DNA from 4 places in the Streptomyces purpurogeneiscleroticus genome. Region 2 is predicted to be linked to each of the others. Evidence: riboswitches for the same ligand, from Rfam matches in the RefSeq annotation. Region 2 holds a riboswitch; each other region holds the start of a gene.
The links. A riboswitch is a leader RNA that binds a small molecule or an ion and turns the genes downstream of it on or off. The one in region 2 is predicted to bind cobalamin.
Positions count from the first base shown of each region.

Region 1: it holds a riboswitch for cobalamin, as region 2 does, so the genes downstream of both, nicT (Nickel transporter NicT) here and CCS38_RS34590 (ribonucleoside-diphosphate reductase subunit alpha) in region 2, are expected to answer to the same signal.
Region 3: it holds a riboswitch for cobalamin, as region 2 does, so the genes downstream of both, metE (5-methyltetrahydropteroyltriglutamate--homocysteine S-methyltransferase) here and CCS38_RS34590 (ribonucleoside-diphosphate reductase subunit alpha) in region 2, are expected to answer to the same signal.
Region 4: it holds a riboswitch for cobalamin, as region 2 does, so the genes downstream of both, CCS38_RS19175 (SCO2321 family membrane protein) here and CCS38_RS34590 (ribonucleoside-diphosphate reductase subunit alpha) in region 2, are expected to answer to the same signal.

Region 1 is NZ_NHSG01000120.1:6,090-10,295, forward strand. Features, by position in the region: gene CCS38_RS06180 (NAD(P)-dependent alcohol dehydrogenase) at 1-1,014, opposite strand, end outside; gene CCS38_RS06185 (helix-turn-helix domain-containing protein) at 1,144-2,055, shown strand; cobalamin riboswitch at 2,052-2,271, shown strand; gene nicT (Nickel transporter NicT) at 2,304-3,422, shown strand; gene CCS38_RS06195 (HhH-GPD-type base excision DNA repair protein) at 3,510-4,097, opposite strand; gene CCS38_RS06200 (PTS sugar transporter subunit IIAB) at 4,168-4,206, shown strand, end outside.
Region 2 is NZ_NHSG01000480.1:5,114-9,319, forward strand. Features, by position in the region: gene CCS38_RS34590 (ribonucleoside-diphosphate reductase subunit alpha) at 1-1,687, opposite strand, end outside; cobalamin riboswitch at 1,842-1,966, opposite strand; gene mctP (monocarboxylate uptake permease MctP) at 2,135-3,751, opposite strand; gene CCS38_RS34600 (DUF3311 domain-containing protein) at 3,844-4,113, opposite strand.
Region 3 is NZ_NHSG01000364.1:21,467-25,672, forward strand. Features, by position in the region: gene CCS38_RS25430 (non-ribosomal peptide synthetase/type I polyketide synthase) at 1-1,135, opposite strand, end outside; gene CCS38_RS25435 (enterochelin esterase domain-containing protein) at 1,254-1,796, opposite strand; cobalamin riboswitch at 1,917-2,133, shown strand; gene metE (5-methyltetrahydropteroyltriglutamate--homocysteine S-methyltransferase) at 2,289-4,206, shown strand, end outside.
Region 4 is NZ_NHSG01000296.1:3,460-7,665, reverse strand. Features, by position in the region: gene CCS38_RS19185 (aldehyde dehydrogenase) at 1-59, opposite strand, end outside; gene CCS38_RS19180 (Strvi_7410 family MBL fold metallo-hydrolase) at 193-1,230, shown strand; cobalamin riboswitch at 1,301-1,440, shown strand; gene CCS38_RS19175 (SCO2321 family membrane protein) at 1,618-2,886, shown strand; gene CCS38_RS19170 (SCO2322 family protein) at 2,883-3,602, shown strand; gene CCS38_RS19165 (energy-coupling factor transporter transmembrane component T) at 3,644-4,206, shown strand, end outside.

The DNA of each region.
Region 1 (4,206 bases), on a different contig from region 2:
GACGTCGCTCGCCTGCACCCGCCGGTACGCGTCGTTGATCTGCTCGGCCGGGATCACCTCGATCTCCGCGCCGAGGCCGTGCGCCGCGCAGAAGTCGAGCATCTCCTGGGTCTCGGGGATGCCGCCGATCATCGAACCGGCCATCGCCCGGCTGCCGCCGATCACCGAGAACGGCGAGAGGGAGAGCCGGTCCTCCGGCGCGCCGACCTGCACCAGCGTGCCGTGCGCGCGGAGCAGCGAGAGGTAGGCGTCCACGTCCAGGTTGGCGGAGACGGTGTTGATGATCAGGTCGAAGCGGCCCGCCAGCTCCTCGAAGGTGGCCGGGTCGGAGGTGGCGCGGTAGTCGGAGGCGCCCAGCTTCAGGCCGTCCTCCTTCTTGCGCAGCGACTGGCTGAGGACGGTGACCTCGGCGCCCATCGCGTGCGCGATCTTCACGGCCATGTGGCCGAGGCCGCCCAGGCCGACGACCGCGACCTTCTTGCCGGGGCCCGCGCCCCAGCGCGAGAGCGGCGAGTAGACGGTGATACCGGCGCAGAGCAGCGGCGCGGCGGCGTCCAGGGAGATGCCTTCGGGGATGCGGAGGGCGAAGTCCTCGGAGACCACGACGTGCGTGGAGTAGCCGCCGTAGGTCGGCTCGCCGTCCCGGCCGATGGCGTTGTACGTCTGTACGTTGCCGGTGCCGGTGCAGTGCTGCTCCAGTCCGGCCTTGCAGTTGTCGCACTCCCGGCAGGAGTCGACCATGCAGCCGACGCCGACCCGGTCGCCGACCTTGTGGCGGGTGACCTCGGGGCCCACCGCGGCGACCACACCGGCGATCTCGTGGCCCGGGACCATCGGGAAGATGCCCTCGCCCCAGCCGTTGTCGACCTGGTGGATGTCGGAGTGGCAGATCCCCGCGTACTTGATCTCGATCTCGATGTCGTGCGCGCCGAGCTCGCGGCGCGGAATGGTGGTGCGCTCCAGGGGTGCCTTGGGCGCGGGTGCTGCATACGCGGCGACAGAGGTGTGTGTCATGCCATCGAGCCTGCTCCGCGCGCGGAAGTGGAGCCAGACCCCCCGTTTTGGTACGAACGCGGTTCCTACCACTGGCAGTGGCACCCTCGCGGCCCGGCGTCCGTGCCCGACCACCCGGATACTGGCCTTATGGACCAGCGCACAGAATTGAGCGAGTTTCTGCGCACCCGCCGCGCGCGTCTGCAGCCCGAGGACGTCGGACTGCCGCGGCACAGCGGGCGGCGCAGGGTGCCGGGCCTGCGGCGCGAAGAGCTCGCGCAGCTGGCCGGGGTGAGTGTGGCGTACTACGTAAGACTGGAGCAGGGCCACGGGCAGAACGTCTCCACGGCGGTCCTCGACGCGATATCCGGCGCGCTGCGGCTCAATGCGGCCGAGCGGGCGCATCTGAGCCATCTGGTCAAGCCGAAGGCCAAGCGCTCGCGCGGCGCGGGGCGGCCGCAGCGGGTGCGGCCCGCGCTCCAGCAGCTGCTCGACTCGATGGAGGGGATACCGGCGTATGTGGCGGGCCGCCGCCTGGACGTCATCGGCTGGAACCGCATGGCGTGCGCGCTGCTCGGCGACTACGCCGCGCTCCCGCTCGAGCAGCGGAACGTCGCGTGGCAGGTCTTCCTGGATCCGGCCGCCCGCGAGCTGTACGTCGACTGGGAGAGCAAGGCCGCCGACATCGTCGCCTTCCTGCGGATGGACGCGGGCTGCCATCCCGATGACCCGCTGCTCGCCTCGCTGATCGGGGAGCTGTCGGTCAAGAGCGAGAGGTTCCGGCAGCTGTGGGCCACGCACGACGTGCAGGACAAGGGCTTCGGGGTGAAGCGGCTGCACCATCCCGTGGTCGGGCCGCTGACCCTGTCGTACGAGACGCTGCGGCTGCCCGCCGACCCGGACCAGCAGCTGATCGTCTACCACGCGGAGCCGGGCTCGGCCTCGGCGGAATCACTGCGGCTGCTGGGGAGCTGGGCGGCGGAGGAGCCGGCGTCCCGGGAGCCGGTGTCTCGCGAGCCGGTGACGAAGGACACCGCCCGGCAGCGGGACGCAGGGGGTTAGAGTGGCCGGGCCGTGGTGCTCGGGAAGACCGGTGAAGACCTTCGGGTCCGATTCCGGAGCGGCCCTCGCCACTGTGATCGGGGAGCTACCGACCCTTTTCCCCGTACGTGCACCACGAGCGTACGGGGGGCCACTGTCCGCAGAGTGCGGGCGGGAAGGCCGGGACGGGCGCGCGTACCCGTAAGCCAGGAGACCGGCCACGGCATCTCACGAATTGATTCCACGAGGTGCTGGAGCGTGATCGCCGGATGGCCCTGCCCACCGATGCCCCGAATTCTTCTTCCGTGCTGCCCGAATATCGCTGGCAGCGCCGTGACACCGTAAGGACCGCCGGTCTGCTGGCGGTCATAGCCGCTCTGCACATCGTCGCGTTCGGTGTGCTGTTCCTGCTCGTCGTGCCCGGCCACTACACCGTCGGCACCCAGGTGTTCGGCGTGGGCCTGGGTATTACCGCGTACACCCTCGGCATGCGGCACGCGTTCGACGCGGACCACATTGCCGTCATCGACAACACCACTCGCAAGCTCATGGCGGACGGGAAGCGGCCGGTCTCGGTGGGCTTCTGGTTCGCGCTCGGCCACTCCAGCATGGTCGTGCTCATGGCTGCGCTCGTCTCGGGCGGCGCGGCGCTCGCCGGGACGCTGATGGACGAGGAGTCCCGTACGCACCAGGTGCTCGGCACGGTCGGCACGACCGTCTCCGGGGCCTTCCTCTACCTCATCGCCGCCCTCAACCTGGTCGCGCTGGCCGGGATCTGGCGCGTCTTCCGTGCCATGCGGGCCGGCGAGTACGACGAGTCGGAGCTGGAACGGCAGCTGAACTCGCGCGGTTTCATGAACCGGATTCTGGGCCGGTTCACCAAGGCCATTACGCGGCCGGGCCAGATGTTCCCGATCGGGCTGCTCCTCGGTCTCGGCTTCGACACCGCGACCGAGGTGACGCTGATGGTGATGGCGGGCAGCGGCGCCGCGTCCGGGCTGCCCTGGTACGCGATCCTGTGCCTGCCGCTGCTGTTCGCGGCCGGGATGAGCCTCTTCGACACGCTCGACGGCACGTTCATGAACTTCGCGTACCAGTGGGCGTTCTCGAACCCGGTGCGGAAGGTCTACTACAACCTCACGATCACCGGCCTGTCCATCGCGGTGGCGCTCTTCATCGGCACCATCGAGCTGGTCAGCGTGCTGCACGAGAAGCTCGGCCTGACGGATGCGGTCACCGGCTGGATCTCCGGCCTGGAGCTGGACAACGTCGGCTACATCATCGTCGGCCTCTTCGTCGTCGTCTGGGCGGCGGCGATCGCCTACTGGCGGCTCTCCGGCGTCGAAAAGCGCTGGGCGGCACGGGTGGCCGCCTCGCCGGAAGGCTGAGCGCGCAGTACAAAAACCTGAGCGCGCAGTACAAGCAGTACCAGCAGTACAAGAAGAGGGGCGGCGGGCCTGTGCCCGCCGCCCCTGTTACTTCCCCGCCGCCTTCTTCGCCGCTCGCTTCATCTGCTGCTTGTACGCGCGGACCTCGGCCAGGGACTCGGGGCCCGTGATGTCGGCGACCGAGCGGTGGGAGTTCTCCTCGCCGTACGGGCCGGCGGCCTCGCGCCAGCCCTCGGGGCGTACGCCGAACTGCTTGCCGAGGAGGGCAAGGAAGATCTGTGCCTTCTGCTTGCCGAAGCCGGGCAGGTCGTTGAGGCGTTTCAGCAGCTCGGCACCGGTCGGTGCGTCCCGCCACACGGCCTCGGCGTCCCCGTCGTAGTGCTCGACGAGGTACTGGCACAGCTGCTGCACCCGTTTGGCCATCGAGCGCGGATAGCGGTGCACGGCCGGCTTGCGGGCGAGCAGCTCCTCGAACGCCTCCGGGTCCTGCGCCGCGATGGCGTGCGCGTCCAGGTCGTCGCCGTTCATCCGCCGGGCGATGGTGTACGGACCGGTGAACGCCCATTCCATCGGCACCTGCTGGTCCAGCAGCATGCCCACCAGCGCGGCGAGCGGACTGCGGCCGAGCAGTTCGTCGGCTTCCTCCTGCTGGGCGACCCGCATCCTCACGTTCATGTTCCGATGATCCCTTCCGGCGCCGCACTGCGCATATCCAGGCAAGCGTTTTCGTGCGACGATCCCGTCCATGCCGACACTGAGCGAACTGATTCCCGCCGAGGCCGTG
Region 2 (4,206 bases):
CGTACGCGGCGAGCATGATCCGTTCGGAGATGCGGGTGGACAGCTCGCGCGCTTCGGGGGAGTCGAACGGCAGGCGGAGCCGGAAGAAGACGTCCTGGAGGCCCATCAGGCCCAGACCCACCGGGCGCCAGCGGGAGTTGGAGGCGCCGGCCTGCTCGGTCGGGTAGAAGTTGATGTCGACGACGCGGTCGAGGAAGGTGACGGCGGTACGGACGGTGGCGTCCAGCCGGTCCCAGTCCATCTCGCCGTCGGTGCCGAGGTGCGCGGCGAGGTTGACGGACCCGAGGTTGCAGACGGCCGTCTCGCTGTCGTCGGTGACCTCCAGGATCTCCGTGCACAGGTTCGAGGAGTGCACGACGCGGCCCGGCTCGGCGGTCTGGTTCGCGGTGCGGTTGGCGGCGTCCTTGAAGGTCATCCAGCCGTTGCCGGTCTGCGCGAGGGTGCGCATCATCCGCGCGTACAGCGTCCGGGCCGGGACCGCCTTGACGGCCTTGCCCTCGGCCTCCGCCTTCCGGTACGCGGCGTCGAACTCCGCGCCCCACAGGTCCACCAGCTCCGGCGCGTCCACCGGCGAGAACAGCGACCAGTCCCCGTCCGACTCGACCCGGCGCATGAACTCGTCCGGGATCCAGTGCGCGATGTTCAGGTTGTGCGTACGCCGCGCCTCCTCACCGGTGTTGTCGCGCAGCTCCAGGAACTCCTCGATGTCCGCGTGCCAGGTCTCCAGGTACACGCAGGCCGCGCCCTTGCGACGGCCTCCCTGGTTCACCGCGGCGACGCTCGCGTCGAGGGTCCGCAGGAACGGGACGATGCCGTTGGAGTGCCCGTTGGTGCCGCGGATCAGCGAACCGCGGGCGCGCACGCGGGAGTACGAGAGGCCGATGCCGCCGGCGTGCTTCGAGAGGCGCGCGACCTGGTGGTAGCGGTCGTAGATCGAGTCCAGCTCGTCCAGCGGCGAGTCCAGCAGATAGCAGGAGGACATCTGCGGGTGGCGGGTGCCGGAGTTGAAGAGCGTGGGGGAGGAGGGGAGGTAGGAGAGCGTGCTGGTCAGCTCGTACAGCGCGGCGACGTCCTGGACGGCGCGGTCCGAGTGGTCCTCGGCCAGGCCGCAGGCCACGCGCAGCAGGAAGTGCTGCGGCGTCTCGATGACCTTGCGGGTGAGCGGGTGGCGCAGCAGGTAACGGGAGTAGACCGTGCGCAGGCCGAAGTAGCCGAAGCGGTCGTCGGCGCCGTCCGAGAGAGCCCGCTCGACCAGATGGTCCAGCCGGGTGGCGTGGGTGCGGACGAACTCCGCGGTGCTGTCGGCGATCAGGCCCTCGCGGTGACCGGTGGCGACCGACGCGGCGAAGCTCGTCGCGCCCTGGCTCGCGGCCTCCTCGGCGATCGCGGCGGTCAGCAGCCGCGCGGCCAGCTTGGAGTACTGCGGCTCGTCGCCGATCAGCCCGGCCGCGGCCTCCATCGCCAGCTCGCGCAGCTCCGCCTCGTCCGAGCCGGCGTGCCGGCCGCGCAGCGCGGCCGCGGCGACCTTGCCCGGGTCGGTGGCCGGCAGGTCGGCGGTGAGGTCGGTCAGAGTGCGCAGCAGGACCGTACCGGGGCCGTCGTCGGACCGCGCGGTCGTCGGCCGCGCCTCCTGTGCCGGCTGCGCCGTCTGCGCCTTTTGTGCTGACTCCGCTGGCGCGATGGTCACCTTGTGCTCTCCTCACTCGGCTGGGGCCGGGGGAGGGCACGACGGAGGCGTACGGGCAGCCGCGCCGGAGCCCTGCCGGGCACGCGGGCACACCACGCAGCGTCCACCGGCCCAACCCACGGAGCCCGGACGTCTCGACGCCCGCACCGGAACGGGAACGGGCGTACCGTCGGCAGGTCTTCGGACTCGGCGAGCGGGCAAATGCCTACTCAGCACACCGTTGCGGGACAGTTCCGGATTCGCACCGGATTCCCCTGCGGCGACAGCGAGCACGAGCATACATCTTGTGTCGGCTTGCGCGAGCGTCCCTATATCTTGTGTCGCGCCACAACTGTCAGTGCTGTTGTCGGTGCCGTCCGCTACGTTCGGAATCGGTGAGCCGAGCCGGATACGACGACGGGCCGCCGGATTGCCCGGCGGCCCGTCGTCGTGCGGAGGGGAGTGGCGTCAGTGCGCCGCCCCGGCCGTGGCCGGCGGGAGTTCGGTCTGGACGCCCTTGTCGCCGACGTCCGCCGTGTAGTCCTCGGGCGAGGTCTCGTCGACGCCGTCGGGGGCCTTCGTGGCCCGCAGGACGACCGTCAGGACCACCGTCACCAGGACGTTCAGCACGAACGCGGTCAGGCCGATGTAGCCGATCTCCCCAATGCCGGGGATCTCCGCGCTCGAACCGCCGAAGTGCTTCTGGGTGGGGCTCGCCACGCCGTACGCCGCGACCGTGCCGTACAGCATGCCGACCGCCCAGCCGGCGAGCAGCGCCCAGCGGTGGAACCAGCGGGTGAACAGGCCGCCCACCAGCGACGGCATGGTCTGCAGGATCCAGATGCCGCCCAGCAGCTGGAAGTTGATCGCCACCGTCTTGTCCATCGTGAGGACGAACGCCAGCGCGCCGACCTTCACCAGCAGCGACACCAGCTTGGCGACCTTGTGCTCCTGCGCGGGCGTGGCGCCCGGCTTGAGGAAGTCCTTGTAGATGTTGCGGGTGAAGAGGTTCGCCGCGGCGATCGACATGATCGCGGCGGGCACCAGCGCGCCGATGCCGATCGCGGCGAACGCCACGCCCGTGAACCAGTCGGGGAACATGTTCTCGAACAGCTGCGGAATCGCCAGCTGCCCGTTCTCCACCTTGATCCCGGCCGCGATCGCCATGAAGCCCAGCAGCGCGAGGAGGCCGAGCATCAGCGAGTACAGCGGCAGGATGGTGGTGTTGCGGCGGATCACGTTGCGGCTCCCCGAGGAAAGCGTGGCCGTGATCGAGTGCGGGTACATGAACAGCGCCAGCGCCGAACCGAGCGCCAGCGTCGCGTACGCCCACTGTGCGTTCGGCCCGCTCGCGAGCTCCCCGCGCGGCTTGCCCGTGGCCGGGTTGGTCTCCGCGAAGGCGTCGCCCGCCGCGTGGAAGATGTGCTCGAAGCCGCCCAGCTTGATCGGGATGTAGATGATCGCCACCGCGATGACGATGTAGATCAGGCCGTCCTTGACGAACGCGATCAGCGCGGGCGCGCGCAGCCCGGAGGAGTAGGTGTACGCGGCCAGCACGCCGAAGGCGATCAGCAGCGGCAGGTCCTTGATGAACCAGTGCGTGCTCTCGCCGCCGCCGACGCCCATCACGTCCAGGACCGCCTGGATGCCCACGAGTTGCAGCGCGATGTACGGCATCGTGGCGAGGATGCCGGTGAGCGCGACGGCCAGCGACAGGGACTTGGAGCCGAAGCGGCCGCGCACGAAGTCCGAGGTGGTGACGTACCCGTGCTTGTGCGACACCGACCACAGCCGCGGCAGGAACGTGAAGATCAGGGGGTAGACCAGGATCGTGTACGGCACGGCGAAGAAGCCGGCCGCACCCGCCGCGTAGATCGCCGCGGGCACGGCGACGAAGGTGTACGCGGTGTACAGGTCGCCGCCCAGCAGGAACCACGTCACCCACGTACCGAAGCTGCGGCCGCCCAGGCCCCACTCGTCGAGGTTGTCGGACTGCTCGGCCTTGCGCCAGCGGGCGGCCAGGAAGCCCATGACCGTCACGGCGATGAAGAAGAAGATGAAGACGGCCAGCGCGATGCCGTTCACGCCGCCGGTCGCGTCCGCCGCGAGCGCGTTTCCACCGGGGGCGGCCGGGGTGACCGCGGCGGCCGGGAGGTTCGTTGCCATGGTCGTCGTCATCACTTCGACGCACCGTCCTTACGGGCGCGAAGCTCTCGCTGCTCACGCTGCACGAGCTTGTACGCGATCATCGTCAGCGCCGTCGAGATCAGCACCCACAGCATCTGGTACCAGTAGAAGAACGGGATACCGATCAGCGTCGGCTCGACCTTCGCGTACGAGCTCACCCAGAGCATCGCCACGAACGGAGCGAACAGGCACAGGCCGGCCACCACACGTGTGGGCGTGACGATCGGCCCGGAACGGGGTGTTTCGGCTGGCTCTGACATATCCGCTGCTCCATCCCTGGCGATCATCTGTGAGGCCAGGAAATCTAAGCGCCTGAAGCGGCTGACGTCACCAGCTGTCCGCATATCGGTACG
Region 3 (4,206 bases), on a different contig from region 2:
TCTTCCGGTGCTTCAGGGCGAGCACCGTCTTGAGGAGTCCCGCGATGCCGGCGGCGGCCTCGGTGTGCCCGATGTTGGTCTTGACCGAGCCCACGTAGCAGGGGGCACCGGGCGGGCGCCCGTCGGACAGGACACGGCCGAGCGCCCGGGCCTCGATCGGGTCGCCGACCGGGGTGGAGGTGCCGTGCGCCTCGATGTACTGCAGGCTGCCGGGCACGACGCCCGCCTCGGCGCACACCTTCCGTACGAGATCCACCTGGGCGTCCTCGCGCGGCACGGTGATGCCGTTGGTCCGCCCGTCCTGGTTCACCCCGCTGCCGAGCACCACGGCGTGCACCGGGTCGCCGTCGCGCACGGCGTCGGCCAGTCGTTTCAGTGCCACGACGGCGACGCCCTCGGCGCGTACGTAGCCGTCGGCCGCCGCGTCGAAGGCGCGCGACCGGCCGTCGACGGAGAGGAAGCCGCCCTTGCTCTCGGCGATGGTGAAGTGCGGCGCGCAGTGCAGCAGCGTGCCGCCGGCCAGCGCGAGGTCGGTCTCGCCGCGCAGCAGGCTCTGCCGGGCAAGGTGCAGAGCGACGAGGGAGGAGCTGCAGGCGGTGTCGAGGGAGACGCTGGGCCCGCGGAAGTCGAAGGCGTGCGAGATGCGGTTCGACACCATCGTCATCATGGTGCCGGTCGCGGTGTGTGCCGTAAGGAAGTCCAGGTCGGCGTAGTGCAGGATGTTGTAGTCCATCGTGAAAGCTCCGATGAACACGCCGATGTCGCGGCCCGCCAGGCCGGCCGGGCGCTGCCCGCCGTCCTCCAGGGCTTCCCAGGAGACCTCCAGGAGCTTGCGCTGCTGCGGGTCGAGGTGCGTGGCCTCGCGCGGGCTGATGCCGAAGAACGCCGGGTCGAATGCGTCGAAGCTGTCGATGTACCCGCCGCGGCCGCCGACCAGCCGCCCGGGCTTGGCCCGGTCCCGGGTGCCCAGGGTGGTGACGTCGTACCGGTCGGCCGGGGTCGGGACGATACAGTCCCGGCCCTCGGCCAGGTTCCGCCAGAACGCCCGGTGGTCGTTGGCATGGCCGGGCAGGCGGCAGCCGATACCGATGATGGCAATCCGGTCATTAAGGGCGGAATCAGGCACTCGACTCATACGAGCAAGATAGAGGGCACATACGGCACATTCCGGCACTCTGCCTGACGACACGTCAGGTCAGCTTGTCGGACAGTCGGACGGTCGGCCCGACGGGTCCGGTCGGTGTTCCGCGGGATTACCCGGCGGCAGTCGGCACCGCGTACACGGAGCCGTCCGAGTCACCCCAAACCCCTTCTGCAGAACGGGTGTTGAGCGGGTCTGCCGCGGCGTACGCACACAGTGCACGCAGTCGCTGCCGCCGGCGGCCGGGGTCGGCAGGCGCGCCGCCGGGCGAGATGTCCGCGGCGAGCCGGTACGCGCCGCCACTGCCGGCAGGCAGCAGATACGTCAGGTGCCAGACATCGGTACCCGGCAGCCGGTCCAGCAGGGCGGGGGTGAGGTCGCCGGGGTCGGTGACGCCGTCGGCCAGCAGCAGCACCTGGCAGGTGGCGCGGTGACCGCGCCGGAGGAAGGTGACCGCGTACCACCCGGGATCGTCGGCGGCCTTTTCGACGAGGGGGGTGCCGCGCCGCTCGACCTCCGCCCAGAAGTCCGCGAGCAGGGCCGGTCGTTCGGCTTCGGCGGCGGTGGCGAGCCGGGCGGCGAGGCGTTCGACACACGGGCCTGCCGTGCGCGATGGCCGCGAGTCCCGTACGCCGGGACCGTCAAGGACGTACATCTCTCCCGCTTTCCTGGGCAGCACGGAGCCGCTGGAGCCCGCGCCACGAACAGTCTCACTTAGGCAAGGCTAACCTAATATCGATCTAGGGGGGATGGCACGCGGGAGGTGGCAGGGCATAGCCTGATGCGTGCAGCTGGTTCGCCCTGTCCGCCAGGCAGGCGCGTCGCAAGAGGGAACCCGGTGGGAATCCGGGACTGCCCCGCAGCGGTGAGCGAGAACGACCGCCGTCATACGCACTGGACCGACCGGGTCCGGGAAGCGACGGCCAGTAGGTGTTCGCCTTCGGGCGGACGTGCTCGTGAGTCCGAAGACCTGCCCGTTGCCCGCACGCGACCCGTCGTGTGCGGTCTCCCGGTGACCTCGAGGGCGGGTCGGCGTACAGCAGGGACGCGGCACACGAGTGCGCGGCGGCCCGTCCGCTGTGCACTCCCTTCGCGCTCTCGTGCCCGTCGCCGGGCACTCGGAGACACGCTCGCGAAGGAGAGCCACGTGACCAGCAAAAACACCGCCACGGCCGTACGGGCCACCGTGTACGGCTATCCCCGGCAGGGACCGAACCGGGAACTGAAGAAGGCGGTCGAGGGGTACTGGAAGGGCCGCGTCACCGCCGACGCGCTCCAGAAGACCGCCGCGGACCTGCGCCGTTCCGTCTGGCGGCAGCTGACGGAGGCGGGCCTGCACGAGGTGCCGACCGGCGACTTCTCGTACTACGACCACGTACTGGACACCAGCGTCATGGTCGGCGCGATCCCCGCCCGGCACCGCGCCGCCGTCGAAACGGACGCCCTGGGCGGGTACTTCGCCATGGCCCGCGGCACGCAGGACGCGGCGCCGCTGGAGATGACCAAGTGGTTCGACACCAACTACCACTACCTGGTGCCGGAACTGGGCCCCGACACCGTCTTCGCCGCCGACTCGCGCAAGCAGGCCGGCGAGCTGAGCGAGGCCCGCGCGCTCGGCCACACGGCGCGGCCCGTCCTGGTCGGCCCCGTGACCTACCTGCTGCTCGCCAAGCCCGCCCCCGGTGTCGACCCCGGCTTCGAGCCGCTGACCCTGCTCGACCGGCTGCTGCCCGTGTACGCGGAGGTCCTCGCCGATCTGCGGGCAGCCGGCGCCGAGTGGGTACAACTGGACGAGCCGGCGCTCGTGCAGGACCGCACCCCGGCCGAACTCAACGCGGCGGCCCGCGCCTACCGCGACCTCGGCGCCCTCACCGACCGCCCGCAGCTCCTGGTCGCGACCTACTTCGGCCGGCTCGGCGAGGCCCTGCCGGTACTGGCCAAGGCCCCCGTCGAGGGACTGGCGTTGGACTTCACCGAGACGGCGGCCGGCAATCTGGACGACCTCGCGGCGGCCGGCGGCCTGCCCGGCAAGCGGCTGGTCGCGGGCGTCGTCAACGGCCGCAACGTCTGGATCGACGACCACGAGAAGTCCCTCGCCACCCTCGGCACCCTGCTGGGCCTCGCCGACCGGGTGGACGTGGCGGCCTCCTGCTCGCTGCTGCACGTCCCGCTGGACGCGGCCGCCGAGCGCGACATCGACCCGCAGATCGCCCGCTGGCTCGCCTTCGCCCGGCAGAAGACCGCCGAGCTCGTCACACTGGCCCGCGGACTGACGCACGGCACCGGCGTCATCGCCGCCGAACTCGCCGCCAACCGCGCCGACCTCGCCTCCCGCACCGGCGCGGCGCTCACCCACGACCCGGCCGTCCGGGCCCGCGCCGCGGCCGTCACCGCCGCCGACTGCCGGCGCTCCCAGCCGTACCCCGAGCGGTCCGCCGCCCAGCGCGCCCACCTCGGGCTGCCGCCGCTGCCCACGACCACCATCGGCTCCTTCCCGCAGACGGCCGCGCTGCGCACCGCCCGCGCCTATCTGCGCGCCGGGCGGATCGACGAGGCCGCGTACGAGGAGCGCATCGCGGCGGAGATTCGCGAGGTCGTCGCCTACCAGGAGAAGGCCGGGCTCGACGTCCTGGTGCACGGCGAGCCGGAACGCAACGACATGGTGCAGCACTTCGCCGAGCGGCTGACCGGCTACCTCGCCACGCGGCACGGCTGGGTCCAGTCCTACGGCACCCGCTACGTCCGCCCGCCGGTGCTGGCCGGTGACGTCTCGCGCCCGGAGCCGATGACGGTGCGCTGGACCCGGTACGCGCAGTCGCTCACCGGGCGGCCGGTCAAGGGCATGCTCACCGGCCCGGTCACCATGCTGGCCTGGTCCTTCGTCCGTGACGACCAGCCGCTCGCCGACACCGCGCGCCAGGTCGCGCTGGCGCTGCGGGACGAGGTGGCCGACCTGGAGGCGGCGGGCACCTCGGTGATCCAGGTGGACGAGCCGGCGCTGCGCGAGACGCTCCCGCTGCGCGGCGCGGACCACGTGGCCTATCTGGCCTGGGCCACCGAGGCGT
Region 4 (4,206 bases), on a different contig from region 2:
GCCGGATCGACCAGCTCACCGCCTATGTAGAGCTGTCCGTGCTCGATCAGATCGGCCATCGACTCCGCCTCCTGCGGTCGCGTTACCCGATGTGTTACCCGGCTCATTACCTGACGCTGCATCAGAACTGATACCAGTTCTAGTTATGCTGGACAATGCACGCGACGGCGTGCGGGCCGAGAGGGGCATGGCATGCCGCACGTGATCGACCACCGGGGCGGGGTCCGGAGCATCGCCGTCCCCATACCGGACAACCCGCTCGGGCACACCCTCGTGCACGTCCTGGAGACGGACCGCGGCCCGGTGCTGATCGACACCGGCTGGGACGATCCGGCTTCCTGGGACGCGCTCGCCGCCGGGCTCACCGCCTGCGGCACCGACATCACCGAACTCCACGGCGTACTCGTCACCCACCATCACCCCGACCACCACGGCCTGTCCGCGCGGGTCAGGGAGGCGTCCGGCGCGTGGATCGCCATGCACGCCGCCGATACGGAGGTCGTGCGCCGCACCCGTGAGGCGGAGCCGGGCACCTGGCTCACGTACCTCATCGAGAAGCTGGCCGCGGCGGGCGCGCCCGAGGACCACCTCGCGCCGCTCTACACGGCCCGCGCCGAGGGGCGCACACGCGGGCTCCCCGAGAACCGTCCCGCGCTCCCGGACCGCGAGATCGTCCCCGGCGAGCTGCTGGACCTCGCGGGGCGGCGGCTGCGCGCGGTCTGGACGCCGGGCCACACCCCGGGCCATGTGTGCCTGCACCTGGAGGAGGCGCACCCGGCGGCGCACCCCGGCAACGGGCGCCTCTTCTCCGGCGACCACCTGCTGCCGTGCATCTCCCCGCACGTTGGCCTGTACGAGGACCCGGACGACGCGACGGTCACCGATCCCCTGGGCGACTACCTCGACTCCCTGGAGCGGATCGCGCGGCTCGGCGTCGCCGAGGTACTGCCCGCGCACCAGCACGCCTTCACCGGCGCCGCCGAGCGGGCGGCGGAGATCGTCGCGCACCACGAGGAACGGCTCGCGGACCTGCGCGCCCTGCTCGCCACCCCGCTCACGCCCTGGCAGCTCGCCGAGACCATGACGTGGAACCGCCCGTGGGAGGAGATCCCGTACGGCTCGCGCACCATCGCCGTCTCGGAGGCCGAGGCGCATCTGCGGCGCCTGGTGAAGCGGGGGCTGGCCGAGGCGGTGCCGGGCTCGGAGCCGGTGACGTACCGGGCGGTGTGAGGCACTTCCCGCCCGGGGGCGAAGGCGTACGTCACTCCGTACGTGCCGGGGACCGGTCGCTACCCGCCGGTTAAAGTGGTCCGGACAAGTTCATTCGTGCCCGACCGGGGGAAGCCGGTGGAAAACCGGCGCTGACCCGCAGCCGTGAGCGCTGGCGCGCACCCGTGCGCCGGAGCGAGCCGGAACACCCGGCGGGGCACACCCAAGGCTCCCGCGTACCGCACGGCCGCCCTTCAGCGGCCGCCCGGCGCGCGGCACCGTCGAGGTATACGGAGCTGAGCCCGGTGCCACCGCGCCCGCGCGCGTCGCGGACGTGGTGCGGCGGAGTACGGCTGCGTGACCTCCCACCTCGCGCACCCCGCGAACCGACCGAGAGGCACCGACCCCATGGCCATCACGGCCCGCTCCCTCGCCGCCCCGGCGCGCCGCTGCGCCGCGGCCCTGGCCGCCGCCGTGCTGTGCGCGGCCGCTGCCCCGGCCGCGTTCGCCGCCGACCCCGCGCCCGCCGCGTCCCCGAAGCTCCCGAAGGGCCTGTACGGCAGCACGGACCCGAAGTACGACGGCGTCTGGAGGCAGTCGCTGGCACTGCTGGCGCAGGACACCACGGGCGTGCGCCCGGCGGACTCGGCGGTGGACTGGCTCGCCGGACAGCAGTGCGCCGACGGCGCGTTCACCGCGTACCGCGCCGACCCGAAGCAGCCCTGCGACGCGAAGACGATGCGGGACACCAATCAGACGGCCGCCGCCGTGCAGGCACTGGCCGCGATCGGCGGGCACGCGGACGCGGTGCGCGAGGGCGTCTCCTGGCTGAAGTCCGCGCAGAACGACGACGGCGGCTGGGGCTCCGCCGCCGGTGCCCCGAGCGACGCCAACTCCACCTCGGTGGTGATCGGCGCGCTGGCCGCCACGGGCACGAAGCCGGAGTCGGTGACGGCCAAGAAGGACGGCGAGAAGGGCGGGAAGACGCCGTACGAGGGGCTGCTCGCCTTCCGCCTCGGCTGCGACGCCGACGAGAAGGACCGCGGCGCGTTCGCCTTCCAGGCCAAGGACGGGAAGCTCGCCGCCAACGAGGACGCGACGGCCGCCGCGGTACTGGGGGCGCTCGGCAAGGGCTTCGTCGTCGAGCCGGGCGCGCAGGCCCCGGCGAAGACGTCCTGCGAGGAGGCGGCCGAGGAACCGAGAGGTGCCGCCGGCGCTGCCGCGGAGCACCTCACCTCCGTCCTGGACGCGCACGGCCACCACCTGATGTCCGCGATGCCCGGCGCCGAGTCGCAGCCGGACGTCGGCAACACCGCCGACGCCGTCGTCGCGCTGGCCGCCGCGGGGCGCGCCGACGCGGCGAAGCAGTCGCTGGGCTGGCTGCGCGGGCACTCGGCGGCCTGGGCGAAGCAGAGCGGCCCGGCCGCGTACGCGCAGCTGATCCTCGCCGCGCACGCCACCGGCGGCGACCCGCGCGACTTCGGCGGCACCGACCTGGTGTCGAAGCTGAACGCGACCGGTCCGAAGCCGGCGTCCGCCGCCTCGGACCAGCAGGCCGACAAGGAACAGCAGGACGAGGGCGGCGTCTCCGTGTGGTGGGTCGTGCTCGTCGGCCTGGCCGCAGGCGCGGGCATCGGCTTCCTGCTGAGCGGGCGCAGGAAGCAGAACCAGCTGTGAGCAGCGCCGTTCGTCTCGCGCGCGGCCTCGGCGCGCTCGCCCTGGCCGGGGCGGCCACGGGCCTGGCCGCCGCGCCCGCGCACGCCGAGGAGTACCGCTACTGGTCCTTCTGGACGGCGGACGCGGCGGCCCACGGGGGCGGTTGGACGTACGCCACCGAGGGGCCGTCGACGGCGCGCCCCGAAGACGGCGGCGTGGCCGGCTTCCGCTTCACCGTCAGCGCCGACTCCGCGCGCGCCGCGAAGCCGCGCGCGGCCGCCGATTTCGACGCGGTCTGCGGCGGTACGAAGGCGGCGGACGGCCGCAAGCGGGTCGCCGTCGTCCTCGACTTCGGCACGGCGGCCGACGCCCCGAAGGGCGAGACCCCGCCCGCGGCCCGTACGGAGTGCGCGCGGGTGGCCGAGGACGCGAGCGCGGGCGACGCCCTGGCCGCGGTCGCGGCGCCGCTGCGGTACGACTCCAGCGCGCTGCTGTGCGCGATTTCGGGCTACCCGAAGACGGGGTGCGCGGAGCAGGCGGGCGGGTCCTCGAAGGAGTCCGAGGAGACCATCGGGTCCGCGGCGCCCGACGCCGGGGCGTCCGACTCCGGGGCGTCCGACTCCGGGGCGTCCGACTCCGATGACGGCGGGCCCTCCGCCGGACTGATCGGCGGCATCGCCGCGGTCGCCGTCCTCGGCGCCGCCGCGGTGTGGCAGGCCCGGCGCCGGCGCGAATGACCGGCCACCAGGGAACCGTGAGGACCGACGTGACGGGCGACGTGACGGGCGCACGGCCGGGTCGCCGCGCCTCTGCCCGGCTGCGCGCCCCTGACCGACTGCGCGCTCCCCTCGCCACGCGGGGGCGCGCGCTGCACGCCGGCGCGTGGTGGCTGTGGGCGTTGGGCCTGGCGACGGCCGCGTCCCGCACCACCAACCCGCTCCTCCTCGGCCTGCTCATCGGCGTCGCCGGATACGTGGTCGCGGCCCGCCGCTCCGACGCGCCCTGGGCCCGGTCCTACGGGGCGTTCGTCAAGCTCGGCCTGGTCGTGCTCGCCATCCGGCTGGTCTTCGCCTTCGTGCTCGGCTCGCCCGTCCCCGGTACGCACGTCCTGGTCACGCTCCCCGAAGTGCCGCTGCCGGACTGGGCGCGCGGCGTGCGGATCGGCGGCCGGGTCACCGCCGAGGGCATGCTCTTCGCGCTGTACGACGGGCTGAAGCTGGCCACGCTGCTGATCTGCGTGGGCGCCGCCAACGCGCTCGCCAACCCGGCCCGGCTGCTGAAGTCCCTGCCCGGCGCGCTCTACGAGGCGGGCGTTGCCGTCGTCGTGGCGATGACCTTCGC